3 regions of the Mesorhizobium sp. WSM4904 genome follow, and region 1 is predicted to be linked to each of the others. Evidence: predicted binding sites of a transcription regulator. Region 1 holds the regulator's gene; each other region holds the start of a gene.
The links. Region 1 encodes PhoB, which activates phosphate uptake and scavenging genes when phosphate is short. Its sites were predicted from a motif close to TGTCATNNANCTGTCAT; they were not measured.

Region 1 (3,275 bases):
CTGCCGTCGGAACTGAATGAAACAAAATCTAGAGCGGGTTCGGTGGTGTATCCGCAACCGAACCGATCTGGCGCGTCGCCGACGGCCCATGCATTATCAAGAGGCCGCGCTGACCGGGAGGAGAAAAATGTCGGTCGGAATCCGCCACGACGACCTGCGCCGGCGCAACCGCGCCATGGTGCTCTCGGCCGTGCGCCGCGCCGGCCAGCCGTCGCGTACGGAGATCGCCGCGACCACCGGGCTCAGCCACTCGACCATTTCGGCAATTTCCTCGGACCTGATCCAGGAAGGCATCCTGGCCGAGAGCAAACCGAGCGAGGCGGCATCGCTGAAGCGCGGCCGGCCGCAGGTCGGCCTCGCCCTCAATCCCGAGGCGGCTGCGGTGGTGACGGTGGTGCTGTCGCTGAATTTCCTTTCCGTCGCCGTCATCGACTATGCCGGGCAGGTCATCGCCGAGGAGCAGCGGCGCCTCGATACGCTGACCATGCCGCGCGACGAGCTGATCGGCGAATGCGTGGCGATCGTCCGGCGCCGGCTGGAAGACCCTGACCTCGATGTCCGCAGCGTCGCCCGCATCGCCATGGGCATCCAGGGCATCACCGATTCCCATGCGCGGGCAATGCTGTGGTCGCCGATCACGCCTTTGACCGACATCCCTTTCGCCGACATCCTGGAAAAGGAATTCGGCATCACGGCCACCATGGAGAACGACTGCAACATGATGGCGGTGGCGCTGCAATGGCGCGACCCCAACCGCTATCGCGACAACTTCATTGCTATCCTGCTGTCGCACGGCATCGGCATGGGCCTGGTGCTGAAGGGCGAGCTTTTCACCGGCACGCATTCTTCCGGCGGCGAGTTCGGCCACATGATCCATCGTCCAGGCGGCGCGCTCTGCCGTTGCGGACGCCGCGGCTGCGTCGAGGCGTATGCCGGGAACTACGCCATCTGGCGCAGCGCCATGAAGATGAGCGAGGACGCCGAGCCGGTCGACGTCGGCGACGCCGACATGCGGGCGCTTGCCGCCAAGGCGCGGGAGAAGGACGGCCCGGAGCGCGAGGCATACCGGCGGGCGGGCGAGGCGTTGGGCTTCAGCCTCGGCAGCCTGTTCGCGCTGATAGACCCGGCGCCGGTTGCCATGGTCGGCGTCAGCGCCGCCGCTTTCGACCTGATCGAGCCGTCGCTGCGCGAGGCCATCGCCCAGACCGCCGGTGGCCAGCACTCGGAATCGATCTCCTTCGACACCGAGCCGAACGAACTGCCGCTGATCCGCGAAGGCTGCGCCATGCGCGCACTGACCTTCGTCGACCAGGAGATTTTCGCCCCGGGCGTCCAGGCAAGGGCAGGCGCCGGGAAGAATGTGGCCTGAGCGGCTTTCCGAATCGCCGGAGATTAGCGAAGGCCTTTTGAGCTTTCGTCATTCCAGGGCGGAGCAGGAGCGAAGCTCCGTCGCGAAGACCCTGGAATCCATGCCGTCACCTTGATCGAAATGCGCAGCGGAGCAGAATTCTGCACCGCAGTGCCGCGTCGACGTCACGGAATGGATCCTCGGGTCTGCGCCGCGTCGCTTCGCTCCTTGCTCCGCCCGTGGATGACGAAGCACGAGCGTCTCAGCTACTCACCAACGCATGCGATCCGGTAGCGGACGCGTCAATTCCACGAACGGTGCGCCTAATCCTCGCGGATTGCGTATCCCGCGCCGCGGATGGTGCGGATGACATCGGGCATGCGGCCGTTGTTGACCGCCTTGCGCAGGCGCCCGACATGCACGTCGACCGTGCGCTCGTCGATATAGATCGTCTCGCCCCAGACATTGTCGAGCAACTGGCTGCGCGAGAACACCCGGCCGGGATGCCGCATCATGAACTCGAGCAGCCGGAACTCGGTCGGACCGAGCCTGATCTCGCTCTTCTTGCGGTAGACGCGGTGCGATTCGCGGTCGAGCACGATGTCGCCGACCTTGAGCACGCTGGAAAGCACCTCCGGCTTGGCGCGGCGCAACAGCGCCTTGACCCTGGCCATGAATTCCGGCGTCGAGAACGGCTTGACCAGATAGTCGTCGGCGCCCGTCGAGAGGCCGCGCACCCTGTCGCTTTCCTCGCCGCGCGCCGTCAGCATGATGATCGGCAGCCGTTCGGTCTCGGGCCGCATCCTGAGGCGGCGGCAAAGCTCGATGCCGGAAACCGCCGGCACCATCCAGTCGAGCACTAGGAGATCGGGCACGTTCTCCTGCAGGCGGATCTCGGCCTCGTCGCCGCGGGTGACCACCTCGACCTGATAGCCTTCGGATTCGAGGTTATAGCGGAGCAGCACCCCCAGCGGCTCCTCGTCCTCCACCACCATGATGCGTGGCGCGATCATTTAGCAGGTACCTTCGTTGTCAGGCCGCCGGCGCCGACATCGCCGTCTCGTCCTGCTTCGGACGGTTCGCGGGCAATTGGGTGCCGGTCAGCACATAATAGGCATTCTCGGCGATGTTGGTGACGTGGTCGCCGATGCGCTCCAGATTCTTGGCGCAGAACAGGAGATGCGTGCAGGCCGTGATGTTGCGCGGATCCTCCATCATGTAGGTCAGGAGCTCGCGGAAGACGGAGGTGTATTTGACGTCGATGCGCTCGTCGTCGTTCCGGAGCTTGGCGAGCGCCGTGGCGTCGCCCGCCGTGTACTCCTCGATCACGCCCTGGACCTGGATCAGCACCAGCTGCGCCATCGAGTCGATCGAGTGCGACAGGTCGCGCGGCGCGGCGCTGACGCCGACGGAGCCGACGCGCTTGGCGATGTTCTTGGCGAGATCGCCGATGCGCTCGAGGTCGCCAGCCATGCGGATCGCGCCGACCACGCTGCGCAGGTCGTCGGCCATCGGCTGGCGCTTGGCGATCAAGGTGATGGCGCGATCGTCGAGCTCGCGCTGGCGCGCGTCCATGATGGCGTCGTCGGAGACCACGCGCTGCGCCAGCGCGTTGTCGGAATTGAGCAGGGCCTTGGTCGACGCGCCGACCATCGAGCCGGCGAGATCGCCCATGTCACGGATAAGCTGGCTGATCTGCCTCAGATCCTCGTCGAAGGAAGCGACCGTATGGGCCATGATTATGTCCTCGTATGAAACTCAGCCGAAGCGGCCGGTGATATAGTCCTGCGTGCGCTTCTCGCGAGGCGAGGTGAAGATCTTCTCCGTCCGGTCGAACTCGACCAGCTCGCCGAGATACATGAACGCCGTCTGCCGCGACACGCGCGCTGCCTGCTGCATGTTGTGGGTGACGATCACGATCGTGTAG
Region 2 (3,275 bases), 1.9 Mb from region 1:
GCCGGCCGGAGATCGCCCGCGTCATCTATCCGGGGCGGGCCGACCATCCGCAGGCGGACGTCGTCAGGAAGCAGATGTCTGGCGGCTCGACGCTGATCTGTATCGACGTCAAGGGCGGCAAGCAGGCGGCCTTCGCCCTCCAGAACGCGCTCGACATCGTGCTGATCTCCAACAATCTCGGTGACGCCAAGAGCCTGATCACCCATCCGGCCACGACGACGCACAAGAACCTGAGCGACGAGGCGCGCGCCGAACTCGGCATCGGGCCCGGCACGCTCAGGCTCTCCGTCGGTCTGGAGGATACAGACGATCTGCTCAACGACGTCGAACAGGCGCTGAGGGCAGCGCGGTAACGGTGGCCGCAAAGAGATTGCTTGAGCCGCAGCCGGCTCAGGCAATCTCTTCGAGTTCGGTCATCTCCCCGGTGCGGATCGTCATGGCGTTGCCGCGCCATTCGACGACGCCGCCCAGCCAGCCGCGCGACCAGACGATGGGAAGCATGGCGTCGCGCACGATCATCGCGGTGACGCTGCGCGGCGACAGGTACCAGCCCTTGGACCATGCAAGCAGGCACTCCGGCACATAGGCGACCGCCAGCACGCAAAGCGCCGTGGTGGGGAGGCTGACGCCGGCGCTTGCCGCCGCAATCAGCGCGAAAATCAGCGGCACAACCACGCCGGTCAGGATCTCGGGCGCGAAGAACTGCGGGAAGGTGACGCGGCGCAGCCGCGCCCAGCGCGCCTGGCGCGACCAGACTTCGGCGAGCGTGCGCTGGCCGAGCGGCTGTTCGAAGGGCGAGGCCACGAGGTTGACCCGGAGGCCCAGGCTGTTGATCAGCTTGGTGGCCGCCGCATCCTCGGCGGCCTCGGCGGCCAGCGCCTGTATGCCGCCGTTTGCGTCGAGCATCGACTTGTTCCACAACATGCTCTTGCCCTGAGCGAAGCCAAGGCCGACCGCCTCGCCGGCATATTGCCAGCGCGCCTGCAGCGTGTTGAGGAAAGCGCATTCGACCTCGGCCCAGAAGCCGTCCGGCCGCGAGCCGACCGGCGTCGAGCAGACGAGGCCGGTATTCCGTCGCCAGGCCGCCATCAGGTGCTGGACATAGTCCTTGGGCATCAGCACGTTGGAATCGGCGAGAATCACCCAGTCGTGCCGGGCCGCCAGCCAGCCCTTGACGCAGTTGTTGAGCTTGGGATTGGCGCTGATCCTGTCCTCGCCGATCAAGAGCCGCGCCGGCACGTTCGGGAAGCGCGCGATCGCGGCATTGATCAACTTGACCACAGGGTCTTCCGGTTGGGTGACGCAGAAGATCAGCTCATAACGCGGCCAGTCGAGCGAGAAGGCGCGCTTGAGCGTCTCCTCGGCGAATGGCTCGACGCCGCGCGACGGCACGATGATGGAGACCGGCGGCTGCTTGCCGGCGAACGGGGGAATGAGGCGCCTGGGCTTCAATCGCGACGAGGCGAGCAGGATGCTGGCAAAATTGGAAAGAAGAAGGGCTGACGAAGCAAAGGCGGCTGCAAAGGTCAGTTCCATCGAGTTCTGGTCACTCCGGAAGGGCCGCCCGCGGCCGTTTCATCAGTCGACAGAGCGCCCGAGTCGCCCGCATAGTTTCTGCACACCAACATTGTCATGTGTCACTTAAATGACATTGTTTTTAGGCAACTGCGCTAGAATCTGGCAGGATGGACGGCGCTTCGTGTAACAACCGCGGAGCGCGGTAAATGTTCCTAGCCGGCAAACCGGAGTGGCCCATGTATCGCGCCGTGACGCGCAACATCGAAGTGCAGGTCAGGCCGTTCTATCTGGAGGATCGTTCCGATCCGTCGGAGGACCGCTACGTGTGGGGCTATCAGGTGACGATAGACAACCGGTCGGACGAGTTCGTGCAGCTTCTGTCGCGCTATTGGCACATCACCGACGGACGCGGCCGCGTCGAGGAGGTGCGTGGCGCCGGCGTCGTCGGCGACCAGCCGGAGCTCAACCCGGGCGACAGCTACCAGTACACGTCGGGATGCCCGCTCTCGACGCCGTCCGGCATCATGGTCGGCCACTACACGATGCGCAACGGACGCGGCGAGACGTTCGATGTCGCCATCCCGGCCTTCTCCCTCGATATGCCGGGGACGAGGCGCACGGTGAATTAGCGAGTTTGGCGATTGGCGAAAATGCCCGCGACAGCCTCTTTCTCCTGTTTTACGCTACGCTATGCACACATCTTCTTCTGTGACTGGCGTGACTGATCGGGCTGAGGCTTGATTGCCACGTGGTTCCCCCAATCCGTCGCTGCTTCGCAGCGCCACCTTTCCCCCTCCGGAGGGAAAGGAAGGGAACGTTGCTGGACGAGCGCTGACGGCAAAGAGCTTGGCGCCTTTCCTCTACCCCGTCGATCGGGGGAGAGGTGGCTCGGCGAAGCCGAGACGGAGTGGGGGTCGACCAGCGCTACTTAGACAATGCATGCGCCAAGCTGCCATGCACGCTATCGCCAAAGACCAGCCGCTTGGAAATGTGTGCACGCCGTAGCCGTTTTACGGGGAGAAATGCCCGGCAGTGCAATGTGGGGCGGCGCCAAGGTTTCGATTTCTTTCGGACGGAGCGAGGGGTTCCGACATCGCCGACGTTGGCACTGCCCCTCATCCGCCCTTCGGGCGCCTTCTCCCCGTGGAACGGGGAGAAGGAAAGAATTTCACTCGCCCGCGAATTCCGCCGGATCGAAGTCGTACTGCGTCGAGCAGAACTCGCAAGCGACATGGATGCCGCCGTCCTCGGTGCTGTGCTCGATCTCCTCGGCCGAAAAGCCTTCGAGGATGCCGCGGATCTTCTCGCGCGAGCAGGAGCACTGGTCGGCGACGGGAACGCTGCGGAAGACGCGCACGCCGTGCTCGTGGAACAGCCGGTAGAGCAGCCGCTCGGCGCCCACCATGGGGTCGATCAGCTCAGTCGGCTCGATGGTGCCGAGCAGCGCCAGCAATTCCCGCCATGAATTGTCGGCCGGTTCGTGCGCCACGTCTCGCGGATCGCCGTCGCCACCCGAAATATCGGGCACGCGCATGCGCTCCGGCGCCTGCGGCAGGAACTGCGCCAGGATGCCGCCCGCGCGCCATTGCTCGCGGGCGCCGCCCGGACCCGGCGTCACCAGCTTGGCAACCGACATCCTCAGATCGGTCGGGATCTGCTCGGACTGGCGGAAGTAGGTGCGCGCGGCGTCCTCCAGCGACGTGCCGTCGAGTTGGACGATGCCCTGATAACGCTGCGTGTGGGCGCCCTGATCGATG
Region 3 (3,275 bases), 2.8 Mb from region 1:
GGTGGGGCGACAACCCGCCCTATCAGGTGCCGGTCTTCGTGCTCACCCATCACAAGCGCGCGCCGATCGTCATGGAAGGCGGCACGACGTTCCATTTCGTCACCGACGGCATCCATTCGGCGCTCGAACAGGCGAAGGCGGCGGCCAACGGCAAGGACGTACGCGTCGGCGGCGGCGTTTCGACTGTGCGGCAATATCTGCAAGAGAGGCTCATCGACGAGATGCATCTGGCCATCTCGCCTCTCCTGCTCGGCTCCGGCGAGCATCTTTTCGCCGGTCTCGACATGCCGAAGCTCGGCTACCGCTGCACCAGCCAGGTCGCGACGGCCGATGCCACGCATGTGATGATCGGGAGGGATTAGGAAATAGACCCAACGTCTTGTGATGATTGGCGAAACCCTTGGGGGCAGGCCCTTTCTCCCCGTCACTATACGGGGAGAAATGCCCGGCAGGGCAATGAGGGGCGGCGCTACCGATCCAGTTATTTTGCCGACAATACGACCGACTGCAGCGATTTACCGACTTCAATTTTCGAGGTGGGCGCCGCCCCCTCATCCGCCCTTCGGGCACCTTCTCCCCGTGAACGGGGAGAAGGTAATACGCCTCAATACTTCGCCGGTACATAAAGCTCGCGCGGCAGCACCTGGCGCTCGTAGGACGGGTTGAAGACACGCTCCGGCAGCGTGATCTCCTCATGCGGCACGTCCTCATAGGGCATCTGCTGCAGCAGATGGTCGATGCAGTTCAGCCGCGCCCGCTTCTTGTCGTTGCCTTCGACGATGAACCAGGGCGCCTCCTTGATGTTGGTGCGGGCGAAGGTCTCTTCCTTGGCCTTGGTGTACTGCTCCCAGCGCACGCGCGACTGCAGGTCCATCGGCGACAGCTTCCACTGCTTCATCGGATCGTGGATGCGCATCAGGAAGCGCATCTGCTGCTCCTCGTCGGTGATCGAGAACCAGTATTTCACCAGCGTGATGCCGGAGCGCACAAGCATGCGTTCGAATTCCGGCACGTCGCGGAAGAATTCCTCCACCTGCTCGGGATTGGCAAAGCCCATCACGCGCTCGACGCCGGAGCGGTTGTACCAGGAACGATCGAACAGCACGATCTCGCCGCCCGCCGGCAGATGCGGCACGTAGCGCTGGAAATACCATTGCGACTTCTCGCGCTCGGTCGGCGCCGGCAGCGCCACGACGCGGCAGATGCGCGGGTTGAGGCGCTGGGTGATACGCTTGATGACGCCGCCCTTACCGGCGGAGTCGCGGCCCTCGAAAATCACCACCAGCTTCTTCTTGTGGTAGGCGACCCAGGACTGCAGCTTGATCAGTTCCGACTGCAGCCGCAGCAGCTCGCGGAAATAGGTCATCCGCTCGATGGAGGGCGGATGCGACTTCTTGTAGATCCTGGCGATCTCGAGCGAGAGCGCGGGCTCGGAAATCTCCAGCTCATAGTCCTCGTCGAGCGTGTCCTCGAGCTCGGCTTCCAGCCAGTCCTTGGCTCCGGAATTCGTTTTGAGTTCGTTCATCGCGCAGCTCCTGCCTGCCAGCCACTTTCGCCTCGGATGCGTTCCGGCCCGGGAAACGCAACTCCGTAAGCCGACTGAGATACAGATGCGCAATGACGGTTTTATTGCAAGCGCGGACCAGCATACTGGACTAGCTGATATGTGATCGGCCCGTATCGATGGCGGGGCGACAAGCCGCCGGAATTGTCCTACAAATACCCTCCGCCTCTTTCCGGCGCCCGCCACGGCGCGCCTTTTCAAAACAAATCGCGAGGACCTGACATGGAATACCGCACGCTTGGCCGTTCCGGCCTCAAGGTTTCGACACTGACGCTTGGCACGATGACCTTCGGCGGCACAGGCCCGTTCGCCGCCGTCGGCAATTCCGATCTTTCGGAGGCCAGGCGCATCATCGACACCTGCATCGATGCCGGCATCAACCTCATCGACACCGCCAACGTCTATTCCAATGGCCTGTCGGAGGAGATCGTCGGCGAGGCGCTCGGCGGCAAGCGCAAGAACGATGTGCTCATCGCCTCCAAGGCGCGCATGCGGATCGGCAGCGGCCCCAACGACGAAGGCCTGTCGCGCCACCATCTGATCCGCGAATGCGAGAGAAGCCTGAAGCGGCTCAAGACCGATGTCATCGACATCTATTTCCTGCACGAATGGGACGGCGTCACGCCGCTGGAGGAGACGATCGCCGCACTCGACACCTTGGTCGGCCAGGGCAAGGTCCGTTATGTCGGCTGCTCCAACTATTCCGGCTGGCAGGTGATGAAGGCGCTCTCGATCAGCGACAGCCATCATCAGCCACGCTTCGTCACCCAGCAGATCCACTACACGCTGGAAGCGCGCGAGGCGGAGTACGAGTTGCTGCCGATCTCGGTCGACCAGGGCCTTGGCGTGCTGGTGTGGAGCCCGCTGGCCGGCGGCCTGCTTTCCGGCAAATACCGCCGCGATAGCCCGACGGCGCGCCAGCTTGGCGGCTGGTCGGAACCGCCGATCCGCGACGAGGACAGGCTGTGGCGCATCGTCGACGTGCTGGTCGAGATCGGCAAGGCGCGCGGCGTTTCGGCGGCTCAGGTGGCGCTTGCCTGGCTGCTCGGCCGCCCGGCCGTTTCTTCGCTGGTGATCGGCGCCCGCAATGAAACCCAGTTGAAGGACAACCTTGCCGCGGCAAGCCTGACGCTGTCGTTGGATGAGCGCTTGCGGCTCGACGCCGTCAGCCGGCCACCGGTGCTTTACCCATACTGGCACCAGCAGTTCACCGCCAAGGACCGGTTCGGCCCGGCCGATCTTGTGCTTGATCGCAGTGTCATCTGAGGACCGTCAGCCTGTGATGTAGCGCCAGACTTCCGGATCGGGTTCGATCTGGCCGCTCAGCACGAAATATTTGTAGAGGACGAGCAGCGAGACCGCCCGCTCGTCCTTTTCGTTGCTGAACCGGCGGCAGTAGGCGTTTGCCGCCGTTGTGATGCGTTGGGCTTCCGCAGGATGCTTTTCGAAATAGGCGATCTTGTCGGCGACATCCGAAAAATCCGGCGCCAGCGGCACGTAGTGGACATTGGCCTCGAGCTCAGCTTCGGCGAACCATGTCTCGTAGGTCGGAGGCGGCATCAGGCAGAGCGAATTCGAGCTCATGATCCATTTCAGGTTCGTCGCCACGTCGTTGCCTTCGAGCGAGACGATGTAGCGGAACTGCAGCTGCTGCGGGATCGTGAGGTAGGGCTTGCGGTAGTTCTCCGGCGCGCTCGGCTTGGGCGAGCCC

Region 2: the regulator PhoB is predicted to act here: its motif matches at 1,635-1,651, upstream of QAZ47_RS31785 (ceramide glucosyltransferase).
Region 3: the regulator PhoB is predicted to act here: its motif matches at 1,618-1,634, upstream of ppk2 (polyphosphate kinase 2).

The regions. Positions count from the first base shown of each region.
Region 1 covers NZ_CP121354.1:1,822,031-1,825,305, reverse strand. Annotated here, with positions in the region: gene QAZ47_RS08630 (ROK family transcriptional regulator) at 128-1,369, shown strand; gene phoB (phosphate regulon transcriptional regulator PhoB) at 1,672-2,361, opposite strand; gene phoU (phosphate signaling complex protein PhoU) at 2,381-3,088, opposite strand; gene pstB (phosphate ABC transporter ATP-binding protein PstB) at 3,107-3,275, opposite strand, start outside.
Region 2 covers NZ_CP121354.1:6,585,600-6,588,874, forward strand. Annotated here, with positions in the region: gene QAZ47_RS31780 (O-succinylhomoserine sulfhydrylase) at 1-353, shown strand, start outside; gene QAZ47_RS31785 (ceramide glucosyltransferase) at 391-1,536, opposite strand; gene apaG (Co2+/Mg2+ efflux protein ApaG) at 1,755-2,147, shown strand; gene QAZ47_RS31795 (Hsp33 family molecular chaperone) at 2,687-3,275, opposite strand, start outside.
Region 3 covers NZ_CP121354.1:4,628,826-4,632,100, forward strand. Annotated here, with positions in the region: gene QAZ47_RS22305 (dihydrofolate reductase family protein) at 1-362, shown strand, start outside; gene ppk2 (polyphosphate kinase 2) at 605-1,525, opposite strand; gene QAZ47_RS22315 (aldo/keto reductase) at 1,787-2,830, shown strand; gene QAZ47_RS22320 (glycosyl transferase family 90) at 2,837-3,275, opposite strand, start outside.